2 regions of the Uliginosibacterium sediminicola genome follow, and region 1 is predicted to be linked to the other one. Evidence: predicted binding sites of a transcription regulator. Region 1 holds the regulator's gene; the other holds the start of a gene.
What was found. Region 1 encodes FNR, which switches genes on or off when oxygen is low (the NO sensors DNR and NnrR bind a similar motif). Its sites were predicted from a motif close to TTGANCTAGNTCAA; they were not measured.

Region 1 (16,059 bases):
AGGCCGCCACACAAACGCACGACGTAGAACGGGAAGCTCGCTTTAACACTCTCGACGAAGGTATAGGTCAGCGTGCCGTCGGCGTTGATCGCGCGCCACATCAAGCCCTGCATCACGCCGGAGATCCACATCGCGGAGATGTAGAGCACCACACCGATGGTGGCAATCCAGAAGTGCAGTTCGATGGCCTTGATGCTGTACATCTTGTCGCGACCGAACATGCGCGGAATCAGGTAGTACAGGCTGCCGATACTGACGAAGCCGACCCAGCCTAGCGCGCCGGAGTGCACGTGGCCCACCGTCCAGTCGGTGTAGTGCGACAAGGCGTTGACCGTCTTGATCGCCATCATCGGGCCTTCAAAGGTCGACATGCCGTAGAAGGACAGCGAGACGATCAGGAAGCGCAGGATCGGGTCATCACGCAGCTTGTGCCAGGCGCCGGAGATGGTCAGCACGCCGTTGAGCATGCCGCCCCAGGACGGTGCCAGCAGGATCAGCGAGAACAGCATGCCGACCGACTGCACCCAGTCAGGCAGCGCGGTGTAATGCAGGTGGTGAGGACCCGCCCACATGTAGGTGAAGATCAGCGCCCAGAAGTGGACGATGGACAGGCGATACGAATAGACCGGACGCTCGGCTTGCTTGGGGATGAAGTAGTACATCATCCCGAGGAAGCCGGCGGTGAGGAAGAAGCCCACCGCGTTGTGGCCATACCACCACTGCACCATTGCATCCTGCGCGCCCGAGTAAGCCGAATAGGACTTCAGCATCGACACTGGCAGCGCGGCGCTATTGACGATATGCAACAGTGCCACGGCGAGGATGAAGGCGCCGTAGAACCAGTTGGCCACATAGATGTGCTTGACGCGGCGCTTGGCAATCGTACCGAAGAAGACGATTGCATAGGCCACCCAGACGACAGCAATGGCAATGTCAATCGGCCATTCCAGCTCGGCGTATTCCTTACCCTGAGTGTAACCCAGCGGCAAGGTAAGTGCCGCAGCCACGATGATCAGCTGCCAGCCCCAGAAGGTGAATTCCGCCAGCTTGCCGAGGAACAGACGCACCTGACAGGTTCGCTGCACCACGTAGTACGAGGTCGCCATCAGCGCACAGCCACCAAATGCAAAAATCACCGCATTGGTATGCAAGGGACGCAAGCGGCCATAAGTCAGCCAGGGAATACCGAAGTTGAGTTCGGGCCAAGTGAGCTGGGAGGCGATGATTACGCCGACCAGCATGCCAACGACCCCCCAGATTACCGACGCGACCGAGAACAACCGGACAACGCGATAGTTGAAGTGCTCTGCGCTATTGATGTTTGTCATGGAAAAACCTATCAGGTGACTCGCTGGCAGTTTGTCGGCATGCAGCCCGCGATAACTTGATGTATATCAAACAACGCAAGCTCCGAAGCACAAAAGCACCCGGCATACGGGAATCTACTGAGGTCCGCGTGGTCAATGGCGCAGCGCACAAGGCGGGTCGTTCCGCGGCATTGACATGACAGCGCCCTTGCGGCGCGGCGTCACACTCAGCGGTCGTCGTCGTCGAGCAGCTCGCGACCGGGCGATTCGAGGTCTTCAAACTGCCCTTCCTGCAAGGCCCAGTAGAAGATCACCACGATGATGAAGACCAGCACGACTGACAGCGGTACGAGCAGAAGCAGGATATCCAAGATGTATTGTCGCTCTCGATCAGTATGTGCGGATTCGCAATTCAGCGCGCCAGGCGCAGTGCATTGAGCACCACCAGCAAGGAGCTGGCCGCCATGCCCAAGCCTGCGAGCCAGGGCGGCAGCCAGCCGAGCATGGCCAGCGGCACGCAGAGTGCATTGTAAGCGGCTGCCCAGCACAGATTCTGTTTGATGATGGCTTGCGTGCGGCGCGCCAGCGCAATGGCCAGCGGCAAATCGCCGAGGCGGTTGGAGAGCAGCACCAGATCGGCGTCCGACTGGCTCAGCGGCGCGCCGCTACCCATCACCACCGAAACATCGGCGCGCGACAGCACCGGCCCGTCGTTGATACCGTCGCCGACCATGATCACGCGCTGTGCGTCACGGCCCGCCCCACCCTGCTGCCAGGCCGCCAGCGCCGCCAGCTTGCTCTCCGGCGTCTGTTCGCTGAGCACTTCGCTGATGCCGGCCTGGGCGGCGATGGCGGCTGCGCTGTGCGAGCGGTCGCCCGACAACATCGCAAGCTGCAAGCCCTGAACGCGCAAAGCCTGCAGCGCAGCGACCGCATCCTCGCGCAGCCGTTCGCCGAAATGGAGTACGGCGATAGGCCCGTTCTGGTCGGCCAACAGGCTGCTGACATCGATGCTGTCCTCGATACGGAAATCTGGCCAGGCGAAACTGGCGCGGCCGAGCCGGTAGCGCTCACCCTCGAACCAGGCTTCGACGCCCTGGCCGCGTTCTTCGTGCAGGGATTCGAGCTTGAGCGGCGCCGCTTCGGTCGCCACGGCGCGCTGCAAGGCCCGTGCAATCGGATGCAGGGATTGCGCGTCGAGCGCCGCCGCCAGCGCCAGTGCGCGCTGCGCATCAAAGCCTTCGCGCACGACCTGGACCGACTTGAGCAAGACCTGCTCATGGCTCAGCGTGCCCGTCTTGTCGAAAACCACGCGCTGCGCTTCGGCCATCGCCTCGAGCGCCGCCGGATGTGCCACCAGCACACCTTCGCGGGCCAGCCGACCACTGGCAGCGAGAATCGCCGCCGGCGTCGCCAGCGACAAGGCGCAGGGACAGGTCACCACCAGTACCGCCACTGCCACCCAGATTGCGCGTGCCGGTTCGATCAGCCGCCACACGCCGGCGGCGAGCGCTGCCAGCACCAGCACGGCGAGCAGGAAATGCGCTGCATAGCGGTCGGCCAGCGCCGCCAGACGGGGCTTTTCGCTGGCGGCGCGTTCCATCAGGGCGACGATCTCGCCAAAGCGCGAATCGCGCCCCAGGCGTTCGAGGCGCATCAGTAGCGGCGCATGCAGGTTGTAACTGCCCGCGACCAGCGGATCGCCAGGCGATTTGTCGACCGGCTGTCCTTCGCCGGTGAGCAGGGCTTCATCCACCGCGCTGTGGCCGTCGAGCACCACGCCATCGCCCGGAAAAGCCTGGCCGGGCAGGATGCGCAGTACATCACCGCTGCGCAGCTGGTGCGCCAGCGCCGGGCGGGATTCGCCAGAGGCCGGGTAATCGAGCAGACGCTCGACCGAGCTTGGCAAGCGCTTGGCGAGCTGTTCCAGATTGCCGGCGACCTTGTTGCGCGCCAGGGTTTCCAGATAGCGGCCGCCGAGCAGGAAGAACACGAACATCGACAGCGAATCGAAATACACCTCGCCACTGCGCTGCATCAGGGCCAGCGAACTGGCCACGAAGGTGATCAGGATGCCCAGCGAAACCGGCACATCCATGCCGATGCGGCGCGCCAGCAGATCCTGCCAGGCGCTGCGGAAAAACGGTCCGGCCGCGAACAGCACGATCGGCAGGCTGAGCAGCCAGCTGGCCCATTTGAGCAGCTGTTCCATATCCGGCGTGATGTCGCCGGGCGTCGCGAAATAGATCGGCGTGGCATACATCATCACCTGCATCATGCAGAAGCCGGCGACGAACAGACGCCACAGTGCCTGGCGCTGCTGGCGTCGGCGCTGCAGATCGCCCTCGATGTGTTGCACCGGATAGGGCCGGTAATTGAGCTGGGCGATGGCGGCAAACAGCGTCGACACCGCGGTCTGGCGCTGATCCCAGATCAGTTTTGCACGGCCGGCGGCAGCATTGACCTGCACACGGTGCACGCCCGGCATGCCGCCCAGGCGCTGTTCGATGCTTTGCGCGCAGGCTGCGCAAACCATGCCATCGACCAGCAGCCAGGATTCGGTCAGGCCTTCTTGCTCGGCAGGACGGCTAAATTGCGCCTGCAGCTCGGCGTCATCCAGCGCTTGATAGCGCGCGTCCGACGCAATGGCCGCGCCGGGGCCCGCCGGCAAGGCAAGACTGGGGTCAAGAGTTTCAAAAGCCACGCAAACAATTCTCCGGCAGATAGCTGCCCATTACAGACTAAGCGAGCGGCGCTGGCGACTATTTGACCTGGGTCAAGCGCAGACGGCAAGCCGGGGGGCGACGTTCCATGCTGCGTTGACCCGCGACAAGCCACGAGCGCGCTCATGCGGCTAGCCTGCAGCTCATTCTGGCTGCTCATCTATACACATGGAACTCGTCGCTCCCGCGGGAAGTCTCGCAGCACTCAAGGCGGCCTTGCAGGCCGGCGCGGATGCTGTCTATCTGGGGCTGAAGAACGCCACCAATGCCCGCAATTTCGCCGGGCTCAATTTCAGCGAAGCACAGCTGCGCGAAGGCGTCGAACTGGCGCACCGCATGGGCCGCAAGGTGCTGTTCGCGATCAACACCTTTCCGCAAGCAGGGCGCGTCGGCGAATGGCATACCGCCGTCGATACCGCTTACGCGCTGGGCGCCGATGCGGTCATCCTCGCCGATCCGGGCCTGCTCGCCTACGCCAGCAAGCGTTATCCGGACATGCGCCTGCACCTCTCGGTGCAGAGTTCGGCGACCCACGCCGGTGCCATCGAATTCATGCGCGAGCAATTCGGCATCCGCCGCGCCGTGTTGCCCCGCGTGCTGACGCTCAACGAAATCGAGAAGCTGATCAACAAGACCAGTGTCGAGATCGAAGTCTTCGGCTTTGGCAGTCTGTGCGTGATGGCCGAGGGGCGCTGCCTGCTCTCGTCCTACGCCACCGGCGATTCACCCAATAACAAGGGTGTCTGCTCACCGGCGCATGCGGTGCGCTGGATCGAACACGATGGCCAGCTCGAAGCGCGGCTGAACGGCATTCTCATCGACCGCTACGCACCCAAGGAAGCTGCGGCCTATCCGACGCTGTGCAAGGGCCGTTTCGCAGTACACGAAGGCGGTTGTGACGGCGCGCCTGACTACGCGCTCGAAGAGCCGACCAGCCTCAACGCGCTGAGCCTCTTGCCGCGCCTGGTTCAGATGGGCGTTGCGGCGCTGAAGATCGAGGGGCGCCAGCGCAGTCCGGCCTATGTCACACAAGTCACCAGCACCTTGCGCAGCGCGCTCGATAGCGCCCTCAGCAATCCGGCGCGCTACTCCGCCAGACCCGAATGGCAGGCCGCGCTAGCCGCGCATGCGGAAGGTTCGCAAGTCACCCAGGGAGCATTTGACCGACCATGGAAATGAACGCGACACACGCCGGCAACGGCGCTCCGGCCTATCGCATTGCGCTCGGCCCCCTGCTCTACTACTGGACCCAACAGGAAACCCTGGATTTCTACGTCGATGTCGCCTCGACGCCGGTGGACATCATCTATCTGGGCGAGACCGTGTGCAGCCGCCGCCACGCTCTGCGCCACGAAGAATGGCTGGATCTGGCGCGCATGCTGCGCGACTCGGGCAAACAGGTGTTGCTGTCGACACGCACCCTGATCGAATCGGGCAGCGAGGCGATGGCCATGCAGCGGATCTGCGAGCAGGACGACTTTGCGGTGGAAGCTGGCGAGGTCGGCGCGATCCGCGCACGCGGCGGGCGCGGCTTTGTCGCCGGCCCGCATCTGAACGCTTACAACGGCGAGACCCTGGCCTGGCTGCACAGCCTTGGCGCGACGCGCTTTGTCGCGCCGCTGGAAATGGACCAGCACACGCTGCGCCAGCTGATCGCTGAAAAGCCGTCCGCGCTGCAGGCCGAAGTGATGGTCTGGGGGCGCATGCCGCTGGCCTTCTCCTCCCGCTGCTTTACCGCCCGGCATTTTCACCGCCGCAAGGACGATTGCAATTTCCATTGCAGCGAGCACCCCGACGGGCTCGATCTGCGCACTCGGGAATCGCAGGACTTTCTCGCCATCAATGGCATCCAGACGCAATCGGCCGCCTGTCTGGACCTGATCAATCAAGCGGCGAATCTGGCTCAGGCCGGTGTCGATGTGCTGCGCGTCAGCCCGCAATCGCAGGGCACCCTGGAGGCGATCCTCGCGCTCGACGCGGTACGGCGTGGCGAGCAGCCGCAAGCCGTCAAACCGCCGGAAGGCATTCGCCTCTGCAATGGCTACTGGCATGGCCATGCCGGCATCGAACACTTGGAGCTTGTATGAACAAGGACAGCTTGCTGCGCACCCCGCCGGCCCTGCTCGGCCAGCTCGCCGCCAGCGTACTGAGCAATCTGCCGACGCCGCGCCCCTTCATGGCGCGTCTCGGCGAACGCCTGCCGCCGGCCCTGGTGTCAGCGCATGGCGCGCTCTTGTTGGAGATTGCGCGTCGCGCCACCTGGCTGACGCCGCCCGAGGAACTGGACGGTCACAGTTTCATCATCGGCATCAGTGATCTGGGCCTGCGCTGCGCATTCGCCTGCCAGCAAGGCCGCTTCCGGCCGCTCTGGCAGCTGCCGGAGGCCGATCTGGAGATCAGCGCCACGCTGGCAGATTTTGTCTTGATGGCACGCGGCAGCATGGATGCCGACACGCTGTTCTTTCAGCGTCGCCTGAAGATTTCCGGAGATACCGAACTGGGGCTGGTGATCAAGAACTGGCTCGACGCCTGCGAGCGCCCGGCCTGGCTGCAAGCGGCGCGCTAAATCAGGAAACTGGCTGTGCCGCTCAGGGCGCCTCGTCCTGGGTCGCGTGGCTGCCTTCGGCGTCGCCGATGATGCCGTTCTCGACGGCATAGCGCACCAGTTGCGCCAGTGACTGCATATTCATCTTCTGCAGGATGCGCGCCTTGTGCGTGCTCACCGTCTTGGCCGAGAGTTTGAGGCGATCGGCCACGTCAGTGACCGAGGCGCCTTCGACCATCAGGCGGAACACTTCAAATTCACGGTCGGACAGCGATTTGTGGCTCAGCTCCTTGTGGCTGCCGGGCATCACATTCATCGCCAGCTGCTCGGCCACCTCGGGGCTGATGAACAGGCGCCCGCTGGCCACCCGACGAATCGCCGTTACCAGCTCGGTGCCGGCGCTTTCCTTGGTCAGGTAACCTGAGGCGCCGGCCTGGATCGAGCGCACCGCATATTGCTCTTCCTGATGCATGGTCAGCACCAGCACCGGCAGGCGCGGGAATTCTTCCTTGATCTGCTTGATCAGCGGCACCCCGCTCTTGCCCGGCATCGACAGATCAAGCAAGACCAGATCGACCTCGCCGCGTCGCACATGGGCCAGCACTTCGTGGCCGTTGGTGGCTTCCGCCGCTACGCGCATGTCCTGCGCGCCTTCGATGATTCGCCGCAGGCCCTCGCGCATGAGGGTATGGTCGTCGGCGACAAGAATGCGGGTCGGTGCAAATGTACTCATTGGGGCTTCTGTCAGGGACGATATCGCAATGGTCTTGCGCGGAGATGCGCAAGTCGATTGCTGCAGCCTATACTAGCGCAACTTTTGGCAAGGGCAGGCTGTGGATACATTCGATCAAAACCATCTTGGCGTCCTGGTTAAAGGTGTCGTGGATTCCGCCATGGACGCCATTGTCACCGTAGATGAAACGCAACGCATCGTAATTTTCAATGCCGCCGCCGAGGTGGTCTTCGGCTACAGCCGCGACGAGGTGATTGGCGAACCGCTCAACCTGCTGATTCCGGAACGTTTTCGCGCCGCGCATGGCCAGCATGTCCGCCGCTTTGGCGAAACCGGCATCAGCGCGCGCCGCATGGGCGCCCTGCATGTACTCGCCGGTCTGCGCCGCAACGGCGAGGAATTCCCGCTGGAAGCCTCGATCTCTCACATCGCTGAGAACGGTCACAAATTCTACACGGTGATTCTGCGTGATGTAACGGAACGCGTCCGCGCCGATGAAGCGCTGCGTCATTCGCGTGAGGAACTGCGCGAACTGGCGGCGCTGGCGCAATCGGTCCGCGAGCAGGAGAAGAGCCGTATTGCGCGTGAATTGCACGACGAGCTGGGGCAGTCGCTGACTGCGCTGAAAATGGATGTCATCGCCCTGCGTCATGAAGTACCGGCGCAGAACACGGCAATGGCCGAGCGCATTGCGCGCATCGAGAGCATGCTCAATTCAACCGTGGCCGCCACACGACGCATCTCGGCAGACTTGCGCCCGCTGATGCTCGACGACCTCGGCCTGGCTGCCGCCGTCGAATGGGTGATCCAGGAATTCACCGACCGTTCGGATGCGGTCTGTGACGTGCAGATCGTTGGTTCGCTGGATTTTGGCGATCCGCATGCCACAGCGGTATTCCGCGTGCTGCAGGAATCGCTGACCAATATCGCCAAGCATGCGCAGGCGAGCAAGGTCTCGGTGCTGATCGAGAGCGGCGGCGAGCAGATCCATCTGCGCGTGCAGGACGATGGCAGCGGCTTCTCGCTGCAAAGTCCGCGCAAGCGCAATTCCCACGGCCTGCTGGGCGTACGCGAGCGTGGTTACCTGCTCGGCGGTGAGTCACGCATCACCAGCGCGCCGGGAGAAGGCACCACGGTCGAACTGTGGTTGCCCTCACCGCAGACTTGCGCCGCGGATGGCAAGCCCGCCTAACGGCAAACCAACACCGGGATCTTGCAATGGGTGATCACCTTGTGGGTCTCGGAGCCGATGATCAGGCCACTCAGGCCGGTACGGCCATGTGAAGCCATGAAGATCAGGTCACAGCCTTCGAGCTGGGCGGTGTGCACGATCTCCTGCCAAGGCGAGGCATTGGTCGCCGTGCGACAGAAGCAGGCTACGCCCTCCTGTTCGACCACGGCACGGGCCTGGCTGAGGATGCTCTGAGCCGCTTCAGCGCTGTTGCGCACAAAGTCTTCCTCGAAACCCGCGCTGGTAAAGCCGTCGGCCACGACTGGCTGCGGGCACTCCTCCTGCACGTATAAGACCGTAATGCGCGCGCCCAGGCAGCGCGCCAGCGCTGTGGCCTGGTTCAGTGCGTGATTGGAGAGTTCCGTGCCATCGGTCGGCACGAGCAGATGCTTGTACATGGTGGATCTCCTTTCGGATGTCGTCCAAGTCCCCACGCTATGCCGACGCCCACCGACTGCCTTGACGCGTATCAAGCATCAGCGGCGTGTAAGGGAATTCCTACATACAGGCGGCATTTGACCAAGCGCAAATGAGCCATCGCCGACACGCTGATGCAGGCACGGCCGATGTTCGCGGGGGCTGGACACGACCACAATTCATCCCATGAACACCACAAAACAAACCACCGACGTCTTCATCGTCGAGGACTCACCAGCCATACGGGCACGTCTGGTCGAGCTTCTCAGCGCCATTGACGACGTTCGCATCGTCGGACAAGCCGACACGCCGGCTGGCGCTGTGCAGGGGATTTTCGATACACAGCCGCATTGTGTTGTTCTGGATATCCAGCTCATCGGCGGGCAAGGCATCGAGGTCATCCGAGCCATCAGCCCCCACGTGCCCCACATTGACTTCATCGTGCTGACCAACCATGCCACGCCGCAATACAGACGCTTCTACATGGAGGCCGGCGCCCGCTGGTTCTTCGACAAGACAGAAGAATTCGAGCGGATCAAGGAAGCGCTCCCTCTCCATAGCCGAAACCACTGAGGAAAACGACATGCTTGCCACGACAGAGATCCAACAACAAAACGACGCCTGCAACTTTGCCAAGGACACCAACGCCGTTCGTTGCACCAACTGCAATCTGCGCGAGCTGTGCCTGCCCCAGGGTATGGCCCAGGACGATGTACTGCGCCTCAACGGTCTGGTCGCTACGCGTCGTCGTCTCAAGCGCGGCGAGAGCCTGCAGCGCGCCGGCGACCCGTTCCGCTCGCTCTACGCGGTGCGCAGCGGTTCCTTCAAGACCTGCATCGCCACCGAAGATGGCCGTGACCAAGTGACCGGCTTCAAGATGTCGGGCGATCTGATCGGCCTCGATGGCATCGGCACCAACGCCCACATCATCGATGTGATCGCCCTCGAAGACAGCGAAGTCTGCGCCATCCCCTTCGCCCGTCTGGAAGAGTCCTCGCGTGAAATTGCCGGCCTGCAAAAGCAGTTCCACCGCATCATGAGCCGCGAGATCGTCGGCGAACAAGGCGTCATGGTCCTGCTCGGCAGCATGCGTGCCGAAGAACGAGTCGCCACCTTCCTGGTCAGCCTGTCGCGCCGCTTCCGCGCTCGCGGTTACTCGCCGACCGAATTCCACCTGCGCATGACGCGTGAGGAAATCGGCAGCTATCTGGGCCTCAAGCTGGAGACGGTGAGCCGCGTGATGTCGCGCTTCGATGACATGAAGCTCATCCAGATCAAGCAGAAGCACGTCGTCATCCTCGACCCGCAAGGTCTCAAGGATGTGGCGGCACCGGCAACTTCCGGACTCTGATCGGCCGCTTGCATTGAATACCCGGTGGGGCGGTTGTGCCTCACCGCGCTGAGGTATCGCCTTGCGACCTCACCACTGGATAGTGTCACCGTCGCCATGAGCAGCATTGAGAGCAGTTTCAAGCGCGAGATCGAGCATCCCGCCCCGCAACAACCGGCCCTGCCCGCCTACATGACGGACGTCTACGACTGGGCCTATGTCAGTCCGCGCTGGGTGCGCTGGCTCGATCGCAACAGCGTCGTCAGAACCCTGCTGTTCGGCAATGACCAGCGCCTGATGCAGGCCTATCTGGAACGGATCGAGCCCGGCATGCATGTCTGGCAGGTGGCCCATGTCTATGGTGATCTGGTGCGCCGTGCCGCGCAGCGCTGCGGCAGCGAGGGGCACTTCACGCTCACCGACGTGACGCCGATCCAGCTCGAACACGCTCACCGCAAGCTCGACGACATGCCCTGGGCGCAGCTGCGTCATGCCGATGCCGGCCAGTTCCGCGTTGCCGCGCCCTGCGATCTGATCTGCAGCTTCTTCCTGCTGCACGAAGTGCCGGACAACTGGAAGCGGCGCATCGTCGACAACATCCTCAGCCAGCTGCCCGAGAACGCCGAAGCCCTATTCGTCGACTACCACAAGCCGGCCTGGTGGCAGCCGGTGCGTTACATCCTCAAGTGGGTCAATCGCCTGCTCGAACCCTTTGCCGACGCACTCTGGCAACACGAGATCCGCCACTACGCCAGCCACGCCGAGGACTACGACTGGCACAAGCGCACGATCTTCGGCGGCGTCTACCAGATCGTCAGCGCGCGTCCCAAAGCGCGTAGTTAAACGCAGTTCAGCGCGCCGGCAACTCAGGCGGCGCTGGAACCGCGCACGATCAGCTCACCGCGCATGACGATGCGGCGCATCGCCTGGCCCGGCTGGGCGATGCGCGCCAGCAGCAGTTCAATCGCGGTGCGGCCGATGTCGGCCGTCGGTTGCGCCATCACCGTGATGTCGGGGGTGACGATGCGCGTCCAGGGCATGTCGTCGAAACCGGCGACGATCACATCCTGCGGATAGCGCAAACCATGCTGGCGCAAGCCTTCGACCAGGCCGAGCAGGATCAGGCCGCTGCTCGCCACCACCGCGTCCGGCGTCTGGCGGTGGCGTTCCAGATAGGTGCTCAGCGCCTGGCGGGCGTCGTCTGTCGTCGGCTTGACTGGCTGGGTGATGGCGCTGAGGCCGGCTTCGGCGAGCGCCGCCTGGTAGCCGGCCAGGCGCTGGCTGCCGGTTGCACTGGCGGCACCGTAGAAGAAGGCGATGCGCCGGCAATTGCGTTCGAGCAGATGGCGGGTCAGGCGCTGGGCGGCATCGATATTGTCGAGCACCACGGCATCGGCCTCGGTCTTGGCATCGCAACGGTCGACCAGTACCAGCGGAAAGCTGAAGTCTTCAGCGCGGTACTGATTGAGCAGCGACAAGGTCGGCGAGAGGATCACACCGGCGACATTTTCGTCGCGCATCATGTCCAGGTAGAAGCGTTCCTTGGCCGGGTCTTCGTCGGCATTGCAGAGCAGCACGCGCATGCCACGGGCGTAGGCGACGTCCTCGATGGCGCGGCTGACCTCGGTGAAATACGGGTTGCGGATGTCGGAGACGATCAGGCCCAGGGTGTCGGTCTTGCCCGAGCGCAGGCGCCTGGCGGCGAGGTCGGGGTGATAGTCGAGCGCCTTGACCGAGGCCAGCACGCGCTCACGCGTGGCCTCGCTGACACTGCCCTGCCCGACCAGCACGCGCGAGACGGTCGCCACCGAGACGCCGGCATGCTTTGCGACATCAGAAATCCTAGTCATCTTTCACCAAGAACCTGAGAACGATTACACACAGTTCCAGCCCAAAATGCGAACGAGCGCTGAAACACGACAATTTTTCAGCACACACAATCAGCGCGTGTGCTTGATTTTGGGCAGTTTACGCCAAAACCTGCGGCGTACGACAAGAAGTATCAAGTTATTTGATTGACACATACAATGTAATCGATTACAAATACTTCAACAAATCCTGCGGATCCTCCACTCATGGAAATCATTGTTCCCAGCTGCGTTGCGATCAACGCTCCCGTCTCCAGCAAGGAGGCCGCAATCCGCATGGCCGGCGAGCTGCTGGTCCAGGCCGGCTATATTGCCGCGCCCTATGTCGACAGCTTCCTCAAGCGCGAAGCCGTCTCCAATACCTTCCTCGGCAATGGCGTGGCGATTCCCCACGGCATGATCGAAGACCGCCACCACGTGCTGTCCACCGGCATCGCCGTGGTCCAGGTGCCGGCCGGTGTGCGCTGGAAAGACGACAACTCGGCGCGCCTGATCGTCGCCATTGCCGCCCAGTCGGACGAACACATCGCGATCCTGCGCCGCCTCACCCGCCTGATGCAGAAGGAAGGCGCAATCGAGGCGCTGGCGAGCACCGATGAACCCGGCCGCATCATCGCCGCGCTGACCGACACGCCCTTCGTGCCCGCCGCCAAGACCACGCCCTGGCCGGCCGATGCCAAGCTGGAACTGACCCTCGACTATCCGAACGGCCTGCATGCCCGCCCGGCCACGCAGTGGGTCGAGACGGCCAAGCGCCATGCCTGCGAGATCCGCGTGCTGCGCGATGAAGAGTCTGCCGATGCCAAGACCCTCACCGGCCTGCTCGGCCTGGGCATCTCCAGCGGCAGCCAGATCGTGATTGCCGCGCGTGGCGCGGGCGCTGAACTGGCGGTCAAGGATCTGGCCGAAACCGTGACCCGCCTGTCGGCTGAAGAACATGCCGATGCCGAGCGCGCCCGTGCCGCCGCCGCCCAGGCACGTGCCAATGCGCCGACCTGGAAGCCGGTCGGCGCCAGCCGCCAGCAGCAAGGCGTGGCCGCCAGCCCGGGGCTGGCCGTCGGCAAGCTGGTGCGTCACGAAGCCCATGCACTGGAAGTGGAAGACAAGAGCCAGGGCGCAATTGCCGAGGGTGAAGCGCTGGAAGCTGCACTCAGCAAGGTGTCCAGCGAACTCAGCGCGCTCGAAGCTGAAACCCGCGAACGCCTCGGCGCTGGCGAAGCCGCGATTTTCGCTGCCCAGCGCGAACTGCTGGCTGACCCGGGCCTGATGCGCAGCGCGATTGCCGACATCATGCGTGGCCACGGCGCCGCCTGGGCCTGGAAGAAGGTGCTGAGTGCCCGTGTCGATCAGCAACGCCAGCTCCCTGACGCCCTGCTCGCAGCCCGCGCACTGGACTTGCAGGACGCCGGCGAGCGCGTGCTGGCCAGCCTGCTGGGCATTGAACGGCGCGCCATCGTGTTGCGCGAGCCGAGCATCCTGATTGCCGAAGACCTGACGCCCTCCGACACCTTGCAACTCGATATGCGCTATGTCGTCGGCCTGGCGATCAGCAGCGGCGGCCCGACCTCGCACACCGCGATCCTCGCACGCACGCTCGGCCTGCCGGCCCTGGTAGCCGCCGGCCCCTCGCTGCTGGCGCTGTCAGCCGGGCAGGAAGCGGTCATCGACGGCACTGCCGGCTGCCTCTACCTGAAGTGTTCGCCGGCCGATCTTGAATCGGCGCGTCTCGCCGTGCGCGCCTATGTTGCGCGCCGTGAGGCGATGCGCGCCAATCGTGACCAGCCGGCGATGACGCCGGACGGACACCGCGTCGGCGTGTTCGCCAATGTCGCCAATGCCAAACAGGCGGCGGATGCGGTGGAAGCCGGTGCCGAAGGTGTCGGCCTGATGCGCACCGAGTTCCTGTTCCTCGAACGCGACAGCGCACCCAGCGAAGACGAGCAATACACGGTTTATCGTGACACCATCGCTGCGCTGGCTGGCCGTCCGCTGATCATCCGCACCCTCGATATCGGCGGCGACAAGCAAGTCTCCTATCTCGATCTGCCCAAGGAAGAAAACCCCTTCCTCGGCGTGCGCGGCGCCCGCCTGCTGCTGGCCCGCCCGGAATTGCTGCACACCCAGCTGCGCGCCCTGTACCGCGCAGCGGCGCACGGCCCGCTGCAGATCATGTTCCCGATGATCACCGATCTGGCCGAAGTCGAAACCCTGCGCGCCGAATGCGAGCTGATCCGCAAGCAGCTGGGCGCACCGGTGGTGCCGCTGGGCATCATGGTCGAAGTGCCGGCGGTGGCGGTCATCGCCGACCGCTTTGCCAAGCTGGTGGACTTCTTCTCGATCGGCACCAATGACCTCACCCAGTACGTGCTGGCGATGGATCGCCAGCATCCGCAACTGGCGGCGCAGGCCGATCCGCTGCATCCTTCGGTATTGGCGCTGATCGGCATGACCGCGCGCGCCGCCAATGCAGCGGGCATCCATGTCGGCGTCTGTGGCGGACTGGCGGGCGACCCGCTGGGTGCGCGCATCCTCGCCGGTCTGGGGGTGCATGAATTGTCGATGAGCGCGCAGGACATTGCCGCCGTCAAAACCGTGATCCGCGCCGAGCCGCTCAGTGCCATGCAAGTGCTGGCCGAGCGTGCGCTCGCCGCCAGCAGCGCCAGCGAGGTACGTGCCCTATGAATCCGACTCCGCAGACCGCCCATGCCGCCAGCCGTGTGCTGTGCGTGGCACTCAACCCGGCCATCGACCAGACTGTCGAAATCACCCATCTGCGTGTCGGCAGCGTCAATCGCGCCACGCGCGCGCAGCAGGACGCCGGTGGCAAGGGCGTCAACGTCGCCTCCTGCCTGGCCGACTACGGCGTGCCGACGGCCGTCGTCGCCCTGCTCGGCGCCGAGAACCCGGCGCTGTTCGAAAGCCTCTTTGCCAGCAAGGGCGTAGTCAATCGCAGCATCTACCTGGACGGCGCGACGCGCATCAATATCAAGCTGGTCGAGCCGGCCGGCCAGGAAACCACCGACATCAACCTGCCCGGCCCCTATCTCGATAGCGTGCAGATCACCGGGCGCATCGCGCAGATTCTCGACCTGATCGGCGAACTCTCCGGCAGCCTGCAATGGCTGGTGCTCTCCGGTAGCCTGCCGCCGGGCTGGCCGGTCGATACCTACGCGATCCTGATCCACCACGCCCGCAGCCTCGGCGTACGCACCCTGCTCGACACCAGCGGCGCCCCCTTTGGTGAAGCGCTCAAAGCCGGACCGGACATCGTCAAACCCAATCGCGACGAGCTGGCCGCCCACCTCGGCCGCCCGCTCCATGACAGCGTGGACACCCTCTCCGCCGCCCATGATCTGCTTGCCGCGCATGCGGGTCTGGGCAAGGTCGTGGTGTCGATGGGCAGCGAAGGCGCGATCCTGATCAGCCGCGATGCCGCCGTGCTGGCGCAGCCGCTGAAGGTCGCGGCCAGCAGCTCGGTCGGCGCCGGCGATGCCATGGTTGCCGGCCTGATCGCCGCCGAATTGCAGGCCCTGCCGCTTGCCGAAACGGCGCAGCTGGCCACCGCTTTTGCCGCAGGCAAGCTCAGCCGCCTCGGCCCCCATCTGCCAGTGCCCAGCGAAGTGCAGGCCCTGGCCCGACAAGTCGTGATCAGCGCCCTGGGCTGAACGACGCAATAACAGCAGCACATCCGGAGAAAAGGAGACTGGCATGGCAAACATCGTCGCGATCACCTCGTGCCCCACGGGGATCGCCCACACATTCATGGCCGCCGAAGGCCTTGAACAAGGCGCCGAGAAACTCGGTCACAGCATCAAGGTCGAGACGCAAGGCTCGGTTGGCGCACAAAACACGCTGAGCGACGCCGACATTGCGGCGGCAGACATTGTCGTCATCGCCGCCGACAC
Region 2 (16,059 bases), on a different contig from region 1:
GCTGGCTGAGGCTCAGCCGCGTGTAGCGCCCGCTGTCGGCGGCCAGCCAGCTCTCCAGCGCGGGCGTCGCCGAACCGAGCACCACCGGCACCGACTCCTGACGTGCGCGCCACACCGCCAGATCACGCGCCGAATAGCGCAGGCCTTCCTGCTGCTTGAACGAAGCGTCATGCTCCTCATCAACCACGATCAGGCCCAGGTTAGGCAAAGGCACGAAGACCGACAGCCGCGTGCCGAGCACGATGTCGACCTCCCCGCGCAGCGCCTGGACAAAGCCACGCGAGCGCGCACCGTCGGCCAGGCCGCTATGCAAGGCCACCAGACGTGCGCCGGGGAAACGCCCGGCCACGCGTTCGAGCAGCTGTGGCGTGAGGCCGATTTCCGGCACCAGCATCAGGGCCGCACGGCCCTGCAGCAGGCAGCGCGCAATCAGCTGCAGATAGACTTCGGTCTTGCCGCTGCCGGTAATGCCGTGCAGCAGGAAGCTCTCGAAACGACCCAGCGCTGCACCGATGCGCTCGATGGCCGCCGCCTGCTCGGCATTGGCCTGGAAACTGTCGACCGCCACGATATTGCTGCCCGGCGCCAGCACTTCGAGCCAGCCCTTGTTGCGCGCCTGGCGAATGCCCTCGCTGGCGGCGCCCGGCCGTGCATTGTCGAGCTGCTCCAGCAGCATCGCGCGGCGCATCGAGCCGGCGCTGCAGACCAGACTGACCGCCGCCAGCGCACGCGTCAGCTTGCTGGCCGCCGCCAAGGCCGCGCGGCCGGCGGCGGTGGCGGCAAGCAGGGGATCATCCTCACGTGGCAGGCGCACGGCGCGGCGCAAACCCGGCGGCAGCGCGGTAGCGATCACCTCGCCCAGCGGATGCTGGTAGTAGCGCGCGGCGAACTCGGCCATCGCCAGCCATTGCGCCGGCAACGGCGGCAGCTCCAGCAGCACTTCACGCACCGTGCGCAGTTTGTCGCGCGGCGGCGCATCGGCGGGATCGAGCGCAACGATCACCCCGGTTTTCTCGCCGGGGCCGAAAGGCACGCGCACGCACAGCCCCACCGCCAGCCCCTCATGCGCCTCGACCAGGTAGTCGAACAGGCGTGGTTTGGGCAGCGGCAAGGCGACACGGGCGATCCGCGCTGTGCTCATCAGCCGCCACCTTGAGCGCGCGCGCGTGCTGCGCAGCGGCGTCGCCGAAGCAAGCCTAGATGCATCATGTACTTGCGCGACATTGGTGAGGAGTCTGATGAGCTATCGCGCGCAAATGCATGTCCTTGCGTGATGCGGTTTCTTGTCCACACAGCCTGTGGACAAAATTGTGAGCAACCATCTATCGAAACTTTGTCTTGGTGCGCTTGCAATCGCCCGCCATTTCATGCTAAGGCCAAAATACATGCGCATTTTCATTTATAAACAAAGACTTGAATGTGAGTTTCAAACGCGTTACGGCAGACAGAGCGTTGTTGCGGCGCAGTACGATTTTGTGTGAATAAGTCAAGTAGGCGGAAGCGCAGGACAGGCCTTATTCATGACTTCGTCATGCCCAGAAAAGCCCTTGCAGCAAGGGCTTTTCCACCGTCACAAAGCTGCAATACGGGCAGCGGCGCCACTTCCCGCCCGAACACGGCTTACCCCAGGATCAGCGGGCTGACCCAGTCCTCGGCGGCCGGCTGCACCTCGCTGAAATCCTGCTCGGCGCGCAGGCTGCGGCTGTAGGCATGCACCGTGGACACCAGCACACTGACGTTGTCGTACGGCGCATGCTGGGAGATGCCGTGGCCCAGATTGAACACATGGCCATGATGCGGGCCGAAGGCGTCGAGCAAGGCGCGCACTTCGGCTTCGACCCCCGCCGCACTGCCCATCAGCACGCCCGGATCAAGATTGCCCTGCAAGCCGACACGGTGGCCAACGCGCGCACGCGCCAGCCCCAGATCGACGCTCCAGTCCAGGCCCAGCGCATCGCAGCCGGTCTGCGCCAGATCTTCGAGCCACTGGCCGCCGCCCTTGGTGAACAACACCAGCGGCACCAGTTCGCCCTCGTGGCTGCGCTTGAGGCCATCGACGATCTGCTGCATGTATTTGAGCGAGAACTCGCGATAGGCGCGCGTCGACAGCGCCCCGCCCCAGGTATCGAACAGCATCACGGCTTGCGCGCCGCTGTCGATCTGGGTGTTGAGGTAGGCCGTGACGGTCTGCGCATTGATGTCGAGGATGTGGTGCAGCAGCTCGGGGCGGCTGTACATCAGCGCTTTGACGTTGCGGAAGTCGTCCGAGCCGCCGCCTTCGATCATGTAGCACGCCAGGGTGAAGGGGCTGCCGGAGAAGCCGATCAGCGGCACCCGGTTATCGAGCGCCTTGCGGATCGCGCTGACGCCGTCGAACACATAGCTCAGCTTCTCCATCGGCGGTACGGCCAGCGCCTTGATCGCCTCTTCGCTGCGCAAGGGGCGCTCGAAGCGTGGCCCCTCGCCTTCGGCAAAATACAGACCGAGGCCCATCGCATCGGGCACGGTGAGGATGTCGGAGAAGAGGATCGCGGCGTCCAGCGGGAAGCGCTCGAGCGGCTGCAAAGTCACTTCGGTGGCGAAGTCCGGATTCTTGCAGAGGTCGAGAAAGCTGCCGGCGCGCGCGCGCGAAGCGCGGTATTCGGGCAGGTAACGGCCGGCCTGGCGCATCAGCCAGACGGGGGTGTAATCGGTCGGCTCACGCAGCAGGGCACGCAGCAGCGTGTCGTTGGTCGGACGGGTCATCGCTCAGTACCGGTACATCGGGAAGCTGCGGATTGTACCGCCCGCCGCCGCCCTCACGCTGGCTTTTCAGCGCCGCCATGACCTGCGGCGGCCAGCCCCTGCGGCAGCATTGTGGGCAACTCAGTCCAGCACGACACCGGCCTGCCGGAGCTGATCGACGATCTCGGCATGCAGCGGCACGCCGAGCGCTTCGTTGCGGGCGCAGTCCTGCCAACCGCGCTCGCCGGGGAACAGGAAAGCTTCGCGGAAGCTGGCTTCGGTTCGCAGATAGTCGAGGTAGCGCTCGACCTCGGCATGGAAATCCGGCGCACCGAAGGCTTCGATATTGAAGGCCAGGAAGAGCTTGCTGGCGTCGGTTTCAAGGCCCTTGGTGGCGCGCATCTCGCTGCAGAACAGGCCGCCCCCCAAGGCTGCGGTGAGAAATTCCATCATCAGCGCCAGACCGGCGCCCTTGTGTCCCCCCATCGGCGACACGGCACCAGACAGAATCGCGCGCGCATCGGTGCTCGGCTTACCCTCGGCATCGACGCCCCAGCCTTCGGGCAGGCTGCGCCCCTCGCGCAGCCAGGTAGTGACCTTGCCTACGGCCGCCTGGCTCATGGCCAGATCGAGCACCACCGGCGCGAGCCCTGCGGCACGCGGCACGCCGATGGCAATCGGGTTATTGCCGATCACCGCGCCTCGGGCGCCCCAGGCCGCCATGGTCTGGATTGCATTGGTGGTGCACAGGCCGATGCAGCCGGCTTGCGCGGCGCGCAAGGCATAGGCATGAGCACGCCCCCAATGCGTGGTGCGCTTGGCCAGGCAGACGCCCACGCCGAAGCGGCTGGCCCGCTCGACCGCCGCCTGCATCGCGGTCAGTGCGACGTAACGCCCTGGACCATTGTCGCCATCGAGCACACAGATGGCACCAAAATCACGCTCCCAGCGCAGCTCGGGGCGAGCATGGGCACGCCCCTCGTCAAAGCCGCGCAGCAGGGCTGGCAGCATGCGCACGCCGTGCGAGGGCACGCCGTGCAAGTCAGCCTCGGCCATGATCTGCGCCTCGATGTCGGCCAGCTCGGGAGCGAGCCCATGTGCCTGCATGGCGGTGCTGAGAGCCTCGACCAGTTGCGGATAGGGAATGCGGAAGTCCTGCTCAGAAGTCATAGATATGCTCGATGTGGATGCCCATGCCGTCGAGTTCGCGCAGGTTCTGCGCCAGATCACGAATCGGCACGCTGATGACGACGCGCTTTTCGCCGGGGCGGCTGAGCACGGGCTGTTCAAAGACGCTGACGGCACCCTCGCTGTCCGGCGCCCAGTCTGCAGGCACCAGAACCGACAGGAGCAGGCGCGTATCAGCGCCATTGCCGGCAATTTCGCTGAAGTTGGTTCCGCTGCGCGCCATCGCCACAGCCGGCGCGATGAAGCCGTGGTAACGCGGCAAGAGCAAGAGCTCGCCGCCCTCGCGCACGCTCTTGATGCGCTTGATCTCCGGCCAGCCGCCGACCAGCCGGTCCTGCCAGCGGTCGACAAACACCGCCGTCACCGGCTGCGCTGCGTCGTAAGTGGCGCGGGTGGCCTTGGCGATCAGCCAGGCATAGACCGCCTTGATGCCGTATTCGGTGCTCAGTGCGTACTTGCGTTCCCATTTGCGCAGGAGGTCATTGCCGCCGTAGCCGGTGTCACGCCACAGACTCTTGAGGCGGGCGAGAAAATCGAACTCGTACCAGGGGCGCTCACGGATGAAGTCGACGTAGTCCTGCGCAGTCTTGGCAGCAAAGCGTTCCTCGGCGGTCGGACCATGCTGGCGGCTGAGTTCGGCGAGGCGGCCGATGCTCAGCTCGTAGAGCGAGCGCAGGGCGTATTCGCAAGTCGTGCTGGTGGCGATCACGACGATCATCAGATGGTAGCCGGGGTTAAGCTGGCGCGGCCGGCTCGCCAGCTGGGCCTGGCTGACCCGCGCATAGCTGCGCCACAGCTGGCCGATATGCCCCCACCAGGGAAACTGGCTGGGCGGACGATCATCGGCCAGGTAACGCGCGTATTCGGCCGGGCTGTGCACCAGATACCACTCAGGGAAAGTCAGCCAGCTCTGCTCGGCGCTGCGCCAGTGTGCGGGCGGCGCCATCACGGCGGGCGCGCTGTCGGCAGGCAGGATCTGCGGCAGCGGCGCGGCGTAGGCGAACCGGGCAAAGCTCCAGCAGCACAGCAGGATCAGCAAGAGCGCGCGGCGCATGGCTAGACCCCGCGCTTGGTGAAGGACATCAGCACATTGCGCGTCGGGTCATGGTCTTGCAGCAGGCGCGCACCGGTATCGGTGAAACCGGCCGCATCGAGCCGCTGCACCCAGTCATTGACCGAACGGAAGTGGCGCGGCTCGTCGAGATTGCGCTCCCAGGAGACGCCAGTAGCGAGATTGAAGACGCTATGCGCCAGCGAGACGAAATCGCGCATCTCTGGCGTATCGACATCGTGCTCGCGCAGGATGAACAGCCCGCCCGGACGCAGCACGCGGTGGATGGACGCCAGGAAAGCCGCCAGATCAGGCGGATTGACGTGGTGCAGGCCGATGTAGCAGCTCACCAGATCGACACTGTTGTCGCGCAACAGCTTCTGGCCGAAAGGCGCGTAGCCATCGAGCGGCAGGAAACGGCCGATCTGCGCCAGACCGCCGCGCTCCATGATGTCGGCCAGCGAATTGCCGGGCGCCGTATCGCCGAGCAGGACCAGATCGCCGCGCACCCGCACATGGCGGCGCAGCGCGCTGATGTAACGCCCGGTGCTACCGATCTCGACATAGCCACTTAGACTGCGCCGCTCACCGAGCAAACGCAGGGTCTGCCGCGCCATCTCGCGCTTTTGCTTGCGCAGCGCTGGCAAGGCGAAGCGCAAATCGGCCAGGAAGGGGCGGATCTGCGGCAGTTGCTGCTGCACCTGGCGATAGATCGCCGCATCGTCATCGTGCTGGCGGCTGGCGGTGTGAATCAGCGCATGCAGGCGATCCTGCGGGAACAGGTGGAAGATGTTCTGCAGGAAGCGGTAGAAATCATCGCGCGCCGGCACGCTGCCGTAGACGCGCTGGAACTCCGACTCGGCCTCCTCGGGCTCCTCGTAAGCGCTCAGCGTCGGCGCGTAGTACTTGTCCCACAGCACATTACGCAAACGGTAGTGCGGATCGAGCTCGCGCTTGAGCGCAAACAGCTCGCGCGCGCGCGGATAAGCCTGATGGAACTGCTCCGGCGTGGCGTGCGGCTGGTACGGCAGGTAGTAGGTTCCGCCGGCTGCCAGCACTGCGTCGATCAGCTCGCGGGTCCACACCGCCACGCTGGCCTGCGCATGCGCCGCCGTGCTTTGCTTGTAGTAGAGCACCAGGGCAAAGGTCTCGCCGCGCGCCCAGGCGAGCAGGGAGCCGGGGTCGGACGCGGCATGGCGGATCGAGATGTTGAGCACATTGGCCTCGTGCCGTGCGAGGATTGCCGCCATCTTCGGCACGAACTCGTCGAGCCGGCGCTGCGGCACGAAGTACTCCTGCAGCACATAGGTCTTGCTGGCACGCGACGGCGGCTCCAGCTCGGCCACATCGTAACCGGCCTCAAAATTGCGCCAATGCACCGGGCGGCCGAAATACACCACCGGATCCACGAGGTGCTCGCGGCGCCACTTACCCAGCGGCGTCTCCGACACCGCCCAGAGGAAATAACGCTGCAGCGGATAGGCGCGGCGGAAGGGTTGCAGGCGGTGCGGCACGGTCACCGGGCGACGGGTTTCCGTCCAGGTCACCGCGCGGACGCGGCTATAGTGCGGCGGGTAGATGTCGGCATTGTGGAAGATCGCCCCCGGCGCACTGCGCACACTGCGGGCAAACCACTCGGCATACTTCTGCACACTCATGCTGACTTCGCGGCGCTCGACACGGCAGTTGTCCGCCAGCTCCAGCTCGGCCTCGGCGATCACGCCCACCGCACCGTAACCACCGATGGCGGCGTAGAACACCTGGGCATTGTGGCTCGGCGAAGCTTCCAGCAACTCGCCATCGGCCAGCACCAACAGGATCTTGCGCACCGACTGGATCAGCGGACCAAGGCCCATGTAGCGGCCGTGCGCATTGACCGACAGCGAACCGCCGACCGTGAAGTTGGCATAGGTCTGCATGATCTTGACCGACAGATCATGCGGATCGATGAATTTCTGGATGTCACACCAGCGGATGCCCGCCTGCACGCGGATCAGCTTTTCCTGCGGCGCGAAGAACAGCACCTGATTGAGCCCGCGCAGGTCCAGATGCAAGCTGCCGGGGCTGGTGGTCTGGCCGCCCATGCTGAAATGCCCACCGCCGACCGAGATCGGCAAACGCGTCTGGCGAATCGCTTCCTGCAGCTGCGCCAGCGTGAGCGGCCGCGACACCGACCACACCGGAACCGGATTGAGTCCGGTCACGTCATTGACCAGCACTTGAGTACTCATGAGTGGATATCGACCGTCAGATAATCAGCGTCACGCAGGCGCGCATCGGCGCCGAACTGGTTTTCGCCGGCTGATCCGGCGCGACAGCACAACAGGATCAACAACCACAGCGGGCCGGCAATCGGCAGCAGCACCCACAGCAGGCTGGCCAGCGATCGGCCCTGATCATGCAGCCGGCGCGCCAGCAAGACCAGCAGCGCCCAGGCCGTAAAAGGATAGAGCAGCCAGGTCAGCGTCTCGCTGCCCAGCGCTTCGATCAGCACGTAAAGCGCGGCAAACAGCAGCAAGACAAGCGGCAACAGCACATTGAAACAGCCACGCGAGAGACGCCCGGCCGGGGAAAGGTATCGCTGATAAAAGGACATCGACATGCGCGCTCCGCGTCTCGGTTTGTCGAAAGTGCTGTCATGCGGTAAGGATTGTGCCATTGCGCAGAATCTGCGCAAGCGCTTTCGCCGCCGCAGCCGCCGCACCGCGCTGCGCAAAATGCACTACCATCGCGAATCCCTGCCTCTGCCGACAGAAAAGTGCGCCTCCTTCGTCTTGCCCGCATCAGCCTGGTTGCCCTGCGCCACGGTCTGGATCAGATGATCCTCGACCGTACGGCGACTACCCGCGTGGGCGCTTGCCTGCGCCGCGTGCTGCCTGCACGCAGTTTCAGCGAAGCGCCGGAAGTCCGTTTGCGCCTGGCGCTCGAATCGCTCGGCCCGATCTTCGTCAAGTTCGGCCAGATGCTGTCGACCCGCCGCGACCTGCTCGCCCCGGCGCTCGCCGACGAGCTGGCCAAGCTGCAGGACCGCGTCCCGCCCTTCCCGACCGACCAAGCCCTGGCGCGCCTGGAGGCCGAATACGGCCGCACGGTCAATGAGGTGTTCGCCCGCTTCGACATGCAGCCGGTGGCATCGGCCTCGATTGCGCAGGTGCATTTCGGCGCGCTACCGGACGGTACCGAGGTCGCCATCAAGATCCTGCGCCCCGGCATCGAGAGCATCATCGCCAAGGATCTGGCCCTGCTCGACACCGCCGCCGCGCTGATCGAACGCCTGTGGGTCGACGGCCGCCGCCTCAAACCACGCGAAGTGGTCGCCGAATTCGCCAAGCATCTAGACGACGAGCTGGACCTGATGCGCGAAGCGGCCAACTGCTCGCAGCTGCGGCGCAACTTCAAGGACTCGACCCAGCTGCAAGTGCCCGAAGTGTATTGGGATTTTTGCGGCAAGTCGGTGATGGTGATGCAGCGCATGCACGGCATTCCGATCTCGCAGATCGACACCATGCGCGCACTCGGTGTCGATCTGGCCGCCCTGTCGCGCGCCGGTGTCGAAATCTTCTTCACGCAGGTGTTCCGCGACGGCTTCTTCCATGCCGACATGCATCCGGGCAACATCCTCGTCGCCACCGAAGGCGTGCGCCGGGGCCAGTACATCGCGCTGGACTTCGGCATCATGGGCACCCTCACCGACCGCGACAAGCAGTACCTGGCGCAGAACTTCCTCGCCTTCTTCAAGCGCGATTACAAGCGCGTCGCACAGGCGCACGTCGACGCCGGCTGGGTGCCGCCGGGCACGCGCGTCGATGAATTCGAGAGCGCCATCCGCGCCGTCTGTGAGCCGATCTTCGACAAGCCGCTCAAGGACATCTCTTTCGGCAAGACCCTGCTGCGCCTGTTCCAGACCGCGCGCCGCTTCCAGATGGAAGTGCAGCCGCAACTGGTGATGCTGCAAAAGACCTTGCTCAATATCGAAGGGCTCGGTCGCCAGCTCAATCCGGATCTGGACCTGTGGGCCACCGCCAAGCCCTTCCTCGAACGCTGGATGAGCGATCAGGTCGGGCCGCGCGCCCTGCTGCGCCACCTGCGTGATGAAGCGCCCAACTGGGCTGGCACCCTGCCCCAACTGCCGCGCCTGATGCATCAGGCCTTGCAGGACAACAGCACGGAACAGGCACGCCGCGCACTGGAGAACATGGGGCGGCGCATCGAAGCTCAGCAGAAAATGATCTATGCATGCGTGGCCACCCTGCTGCTGCTCTGCGGGCTTGTGCTGGCGCTGCTTTTGCGCTGACAGGGGCTCACTTTTAAGCGTTTTCCACAATGCATGTACGTCCGCGCTGTTTGATTTTCATCAAGTTACGCCGGACCGATTCCGCGTGAAATCGCTGCATGGGGGTTGTCCCCGTGACGCGGAGTAATTGAATGAAATACAAGCTGATCGCCGCTGCCCTTCTGGCAGCCTGCGCCACCCAGATCGCCAGTGCAGCGGGCGACTCGCCCTGGCTGGTACGTGCTCGCGCCATCTACCTGGCACCCGATAACCACGACACCACACCACTGAATCTGAACGTCAATGGCAAGTTCCTGCCTGAAGTCGACATCTCGTACTTCATCACCAAGAACATCGCCACTGAGCTGATCCTGACCTATCCGCAAAAGCACGACATCAAGGCCGGCAGCACCAAGATCGGCAGCCTCAAGCAATTGCCGCCGACACTCACCCTGCAATACCACTTCACGCCCGAATCTTCGTTCCGGCCGTACGTGGGCGCGGGCCTGAACTACACGCGCATTTCCAGCGTGAGCCTGCCGGACGGCTTCAGCATCGACAAGAACAGCTTCGGCTACGCGCTGCAAGCAGGTTTCGATGTCGCGCTGACCAAGCAGACCTCGCTGAACTTCGACGTCAAGAAGGTCAAAATCGCGACCGATGTGAAGGCCAATGGCAACAAGGTCGGCACCCTGCATGTCGATCCGCTGCTGTTCGGCATCGGCTTCGGCTACCGCTTCTAAGCCGGCACAGAAAAGCAAAAAGCCCTCGTCGCTGCGCAGCCAGCGACGAGGGCTTTTTCTTTGTGGTGGCGCTTACTTCGACTGCAGGCGTTCAATCAATGCCGTGGTGAGATTGGCCTGGTTGAGCGTATAGAAATGCAGGCTTGGCGCACCGCCGGCCAGCAGACGCTCGCACAGCTGACTGACCACATCAAGCCCGAACGCACGGATGCTTTCGGCATCATCACCATAAGCCTCGAAGCGGCGGCGCATCCATTGCGGAATTTCCGCACCACAGCTCTCGGAAAAGCGCGCCAGCTTGCTGAAACTGGCAATCGGCATGATGCCCGGCACGATGGGAATGTCGACACCGGCAGCGCGCACTTCGTCGACAAAGCGGAAGTAGGCATCCGCATTGTAGAAATACTGCGTGATCGCTGAATTGGCGCCGGCACGCACCTTGGTGAGGAAGGCCTGCAGATCGCTGGCTGCGCTGCGCGCCTGCGGATGTACCTCGGGATAGGCGGCGACCTCGATGCGGAACTCATCGCCCGACTCGCGCCGGATGAAGGCCACCAGTTCGCTGGCATAACGGAATTCGCCGGGATCGGCCATCCCCGAAGGCAAGTCACCACGCAGCGCGACAATGCGCTTGGCACCAACTTCGCGAAACTCGGCCAGATGTTCGCGGATGCTCGCTTCGGTGGCGCCGATGCACGACAGATGCGGTGCGGCATCCAGCCCTGCAGCACGGATCTCGCGCACGATCTGCAGCGTGCGGTCACGCGTCGAACCGCCGGCGCCATAGGTCACGGAGAAGAACTCCGGGCCCAGTGCAGCGAGCTGGTCACGCACGCCACGCAGCTTGACGAGGCCTTCGGGCGTCGCCGTCGGAAAGAACTCGACGCTAAATTGCAGCGCGGAGTGAGGAGTGGGGAGTGGGGAGTTCATCGTAGCGTGTCCATCATTTCGTGAGCCGAAATGAAATTCGGAGAAGGAAAGGACGGGCAAGGCAGCCGTACAGCACTGCTTCCCCGCCCCTCGCTCAGTCAATCAATAGCGATAATGATCGGCCTTGTACGGACCTTCGATCGGCACGCCGATGTAGGCCGCCTGGTCCGGACGCAGCGTGCTCAGCTGCACGTTGAGCGTCTTCAGCTGCAGACGGGCGACCTTTTCATCAAGATGCTTGGGCAGGGTGTACACGCCCACCGGATACTCCGCCGTCTTGGTGAACAGCTCGATCTGCGCGATGGTCTGGTTGGCGAAGCTGGAGCTCATCACATAGCTGGGGTGGCCGGTGGCGCAGCCCAGATTCACCAGGCGACCCTTGGCCAGCAGGATGATGCGCTTGCCGTCGGGGAAGATCACGTGGTCGACCTGCGGCTTGATCTCTTCCCACTGGTACTTTTCCAGCGAAGCGACATCGATCTCGTTGTCGAAGTGACCGATGTTGCAGACGATGGCATTGTTCTTCATCGCCACCAGATGCTCGTGGGTGATGACGTGGAAATTGCCGGTGGTGGTGACGAAGATGTCAGCCTTGTCGGCGGCATACTCCATGGTCACCACGCGGTAACCTTCCATGGCCGCTTGCAGGGCACAGATCGGGTCGATCTCGGTGACCCAGACCTGGGCGGACAGCGCGCGCAGCGCCTGCGCCGAGCCCTTGCCCACGTCGCCATAGCCACACACCACGGCAACCTTGCCGGCAATCATCACATCGGTGGCGCGCTTGATGCCGTCGACCAGGGATTCACGGCAGCCATAGAGATTGTCGAACTTGGACTTGGTGACCGAGTCATTGACGTTGATCGCCGGGAACTTGAGGTCGCCACGCTGATGCATCTGATACAAACGATGCACGCCGGTGGTGGTCTCTTCGGTCACGCCCTTGATCTGTGCCAGACGCGTCGAGTACCAGCTCGCGTCCTGCCCCAGCTTGGCCTTGATCGCGGCAAAGAGAATCGTCTCTTCTTCCGACTTCGGATCGGCCAGCACCGACAGATCTTTCTCGGCCTTGGCGCCCAGATGCAGCAGCAAGGTTGCATCGCCGCCATCATCGAGAATCATGTTCGAGTAGCCGCCATCGGCCCACTCGAAAATGCGGTGCGTGTAATCCCAGTACTCGGTGAGCGACTCGCCCTTGACCGCGAACACCGGAATGCCGGCCGCCGCAATCGCCGCCGCCGCATGGTCCTGCGTCGAGAAAATGTTGCACGAGGCCCAGCGTACTTCAGCGCCGAGCGCAGTGAGCGTCTCGATCAGCACGGCGGTCTGGATCGTCATGTGCAGACTGCCGGTGATGCGCGCGCCCTTGAGCGGCTGCGTGCTCGCGAACTCTTCGCGAATGGCCATCAGGCCCGGCATTTCGGTTTCAGCGATGAGGATCTCTTTGCGGCCCCAGTCGGCGAGCTTGAGATCGGCAATGACGTAATCGGAAAAATTTTCAGCCACGGTGTTCTCCTTGAACAGTGTGGCCGGGAGGGAGGGGAGCTTGCGATGCGGCTCACCTGAGGAAGTGCCAGCGCGGGCCAGCGATTCCGTCCCCGTGCCCGGCACGGTTTGACAGGTGAGCGCAGTTGAAACAGCCTGGACAGGGCCAGGTTCCGAGCCTGGGAGGGTGGATTGCGTCTCCGCCTTCTCGCAGCGCTCCTCGGAAGAAATCGGATTATAGCCGCCTCAAGTGATCCTTGCCATCTCTCCCAGCCACAGCGCATCGAGGTCGGGGAAGTTCCACTTCGCAGGATCTTCGCGCCCGGCAATGCCGTCGCGACAGCTTTTCTCGGACAGATCGACAATCACCGGGATGATGCGGGCATTGCTGCGCGTCGAGAAGAAAGCCAGCACGATGGGCGCCAGCAAGGACGTGCCGGACTGCTCGATCACCACGGCAATGCGCCCGGACTTCAAACGCAGCAGGGAACCGATGGGGTAGATGCCGAGGCTGCGCACGAAAGCGTGGAAGATGTCTTCATCGAAATGCCCTTTGCACCACTCGGTCATCTTGCGCAGCGATTCGGCCGGACACCAACCCTTTTTGTAGGGCCGGTTGGAGGTAATCGCGTCATACACATCGCAGACCGCGCCCATGCGCGCAAACAAGCTGATCTGCGCGGCCGGCAAGTGATGCGGGTAGCCGCTGCCATCCATTTTTTCATGGTGGTGGAGGCAGACATCGAGGGTGACTTCGCTCACCCCCTGCGCCTCGCGCAAAGCCTGCCAGCCTTCCAGCGGATGACGGCGCACCACATCGAACTCGGCATCCGTCAGCCGCCCTGGCTTGTTGAGGATTTCCGGCGGAATCCACATCTTGCCCAGATCATGTAGCAAGCCGGCCATGCCAGCCTCACGCGTCTGCTGGGCGTCCTGCCCGAGCTGGCGCGACAAGGCCACCATCAGCGCGCAGACCGCCACCGAATGCATGTAGGTGTAGTTGTCCTTGGTCTTCAGGCGCGCCAGGCTGATCAGGGCGCCGGGATTACGCATCACCGAATTGGAGATTTCCTCCACCAGCGGCAAGGCATCCGCCGTGTCCAGCGCCTTGCCCATGCGTGCTTCGCTGAACATCGACTGCACGGCATCCTTGGCCTTGCGACAGATGCGCGAAGCGCGCTGCAATTCCTCCGCCATCGAGCACGGCGCCGGCACGGCCGGACTCTCTGCCAACTCAAGCAACTCGACTTCTACTGCCCGCTCGACACTCGCCAGATCTTCGTCGGGCGGGGTCTCATCGGCCGCCACATCCAGGCCTTTGGCCGTATCGATCCAGACCTCGCGGATTGCGCTATTGCGCAGACTGTCCAGCTCCTGCTGCGAAGAGAGCAGGAACGCGCTGCGCCAGAACGGATGATCCATCCAGGAACCACAAAGTTCATGAAGAAACATTCCAACACGGAGCTGATCACAACGAACGCGCTTGAGCATGACTGAAAGGAGCGGCCTGCGGCCACCCGGACGACGCGAAGGAAGCCAAGAATGCTGCAGTTTACGCAAGCCAAGCGGCCACCCAAGACCGGAAAGGACGAGAAAAAGGGCCGCTTACGCGACCCTTTTCAGCTTATTTTGGTTGGAACCGACAAAAGCCTATCCAAGCGCACTCACACGCTGAAGATCCGGGCCGCTCACGCAGCCCTCATTCAGCTCATTTTGGGTCGCGCTGGCTGCGCCAGCACTCCCCGAAGCACGGACGCCTCGGGGCTTGCGCCCCGGGCCTCTTCGCTTCGCTCAGAGACCGGCGTCAGCGCGCAGCGCTGCCCACTCGCTCTGCTCGTGACGAGGGCCGCTCTCGCGGCCCTCATTCAGCTCATTTTGGGTCGCGCTGGCTACGCCAGCACTCCCCGAAGCACGGACGCCTCGGGGCTTACGCCCCGGGCCTCTTCGCTTCGCTCAGAGACCGGCGTCAGCGCGCAGCGCTGCCCACTCGCTCTGCTCGTGACGAGGGCCGCTCTCGCGGCCCTCATTCAGCTCATTTTGGGTCGCGCTGGCTACGCCAGCACTCCCCGAAGCACGGACGCCTCGGGGCTTACGCCCCGGGCCTCTTCGCTTCGCTCAGAGACCGGCGTCAGCGCGCAGCGCTGCCGCCTTGTCCGTGCTTTCCCAGGTGAACTCCGGTTCGTCGCGGCCGAAGTGGCCGTAGGCGGCGGTCTTGGAGTAGATCGGGCGCAGCAGGTTGAGGGACTGGATGATGCCCTTGGGGCGCAGGTCGAAATGCTGTTCGATCAGGGCGACGATCTTCTCGTCACTGATCTTGCCGGTACCAAAGGTATTGACCGACAGCGAAACCGGGCGGGCGACGCCGATGGCGTAGGCGACCTGCACTTCGACGCGGTCGGCCAGACCGGCGGCGACGATGTTCTTGGCGACGTAACGACCGGCGTAGGCCGCCGAGCGGTCGACCTTGGACGGATCCTTGCCCGAGAAGGCGCCACCACCGTGACGGCCCATGCCACCGTAGGTGTCGACGATGATCTTGCGGCCGGTCAGACCGCAGTCGCCGTGCGGGCCGCCCACGACGAAGCGGCCGGTCGGATTGACGAGGTAACGCACATTGCCTTGCAGCAACTCGGGCGGCAGCACCGGCTTGATGATCTCTTCGATCACCGCCTCGCTCAGTTCCTTGTGCTCGATGTCCGGGCTATGCTGGGTGGACACCACCACGGTGTCGATTGCCACCGGCTTGCCATCGACGTATTTGACGGTCAGCTGGCTCTTGGCGTCCGGACGCAGCCAGGGCAGACGGCCGTCCTTACGCACTTCGGCCTGGCGCTGCATGATGCGGTGCGCATAGTAGATCGGCAGCGGCATCAGCTGCGCCGTTTCATTGCTGGCATAGCCAAACATCAGGCCCTGGTCGCCTGCGCCCTGCTCCAGATCGAGGCCTTCACCTTCATTGACGCCTTGTGCGATGTCCGGCGACTGGCGATTGATGGCGGTGAGGATGGCGCAGCTCTTGTAGTCGAAACCGATATCGGAATCGTCATAGCCGATGCGCTTGACCGTGTTCTGCGCGATCTCGCGGTAATTGATGTGGGCATTGGTGGTGATTTCACCGGAGATCACCACCAGGCCGGTGGACACCAGAGTCTCGCAGGCCACACGGCCGGCCGGATCGCTGGACAGCACGGCGTCGAGCACCGCATCGGAAATCTGGTCGGCAACCTTGTCCGGATGGCCTTCGGAGACCGATTCGGAAGAAAACAAAAATTCATTCGCCATATTGTGCTCCGCAAACGAAAAACCCCGTAGATGGCGCGCTGCCAGCTCCGGGGTATGAGCAAGCGACGCTTTAGCAGTATTTGAGTCGGCGCACTAGCCAGACTTGCCGCCCTGCAAGTTGTCGTTTTAACTCGGCGGTTCGCATGATTATAACGCTCGCCACGCTGCCGCACGCAAGAAGCTTGCGCAGCGGCATTGACCTTGGGCGCGATCCATAAGAAGATCGGCCGCAGCGCCCTGCAAGTGCGGCCAGCCGCGATGCCTGGCCAGCGTCATGTTCCGCTCCCGCAGCCAGCTGATTTCAGCACAGCCCCGTACCCGCGGTTCATAGTGTCATTTCAATGGTCATCACAGGCAATCAGCAGCTCGTCAAGCGCCTCAAT

Region 2: a site for FNR is predicted at 9,308-9,321, ahead of ABDB84_RS08280 (OmpW/AlkL family protein). Genes of this name have one in related genera too.

The regions. Positions count from the first base shown of each region.
Region 1 covers NZ_JBDIVE010000006.1:227,800-243,858, forward strand. The annotation lists gene ccoN (cytochrome-c oxidase, cbb3-type subunit I) at 1-1,319, opposite strand, end outside; gene ccoS (cbb3-type cytochrome oxidase assembly protein CcoS) at 1,535-1,678, opposite strand; gene ABDB84_RS12840 (heavy metal translocating P-type ATPase) at 1,720-4,011, opposite strand; gene ubiU (ubiquinone anaerobic biosynthesis protein UbiU) at 4,199-5,209, shown strand; gene ABDB84_RS12850 (U32 family peptidase) at 5,206-6,117, shown strand; gene ubiT (ubiquinone anaerobic biosynthesis accessory factor UbiT) at 6,114-6,596, shown strand; gene ABDB84_RS12860 (response regulator) at 6,619-7,308, opposite strand; gene ABDB84_RS12865 (PAS domain-containing sensor histidine kinase) at 7,457-8,500, shown strand; gene ABDB84_RS12870 (universal stress protein) at 8,497-8,937, opposite strand; gene ABDB84_RS12875 (response regulator) at 9,143-9,529, shown strand; gene fnr (fumarate/nitrate reduction transcriptional regulator Fnr) at 9,540-10,307, shown strand; gene rquA (rhodoquinone biosynthesis methyltransferase RquA) at 10,404-11,129, shown strand; gene ABDB84_RS12890 (LacI family DNA-binding transcriptional regulator) at 11,153-12,136, opposite strand; gene ptsP (phosphoenolpyruvate--protein phosphotransferase) at 12,362-14,836, shown strand; gene pfkB (1-phosphofructokinase) at 14,833-15,819, shown strand; gene ABDB84_RS12905 (PTS fructose transporter subunit IIC) at 15,863-16,059, shown strand, end outside.
Region 2 covers NZ_JBDIVE010000003.1:282,547-298,605, reverse strand. The annotation lists gene ABDB84_RS08315 (primosomal protein N') at 1-1,141, opposite strand, end outside; gene hemE (uroporphyrinogen decarboxylase) at 1,621-2,745, opposite strand; gene ABDB84_RS08305 (Ldh family oxidoreductase) at 2,866-3,894, opposite strand; gene ABDB84_RS08300 (hypothetical protein) at 3,884-4,966, opposite strand; gene ABDB84_RS08295 (FAD-binding protein) at 4,969-7,194, opposite strand; gene ABDB84_RS08290 (DUF805 domain-containing protein) at 7,191-7,565, opposite strand; gene ubiB (ubiquinone biosynthesis regulatory protein kinase UbiB) at 7,722-9,257, shown strand; gene ABDB84_RS08280 (OmpW/AlkL family protein) at 9,389-9,979, shown strand; gene metF (methylenetetrahydrofolate reductase [NAD(P)H]) at 10,052-10,909, opposite strand; gene ahcY (adenosylhomocysteinase) at 11,012-12,415, opposite strand; S-adenosyl-L-homocysteine riboswitch at 12,526-12,622, opposite strand; gene ABDB84_RS08265 (cyclic di-GMP phosphodiesterase) at 12,641-13,885, opposite strand; gene metK (methionine adenosyltransferase) at 14,510-15,676, opposite strand; gene ABDB84_RS08255 (ROK family transcriptional regulator) at 16,018-16,059, shown strand, end outside.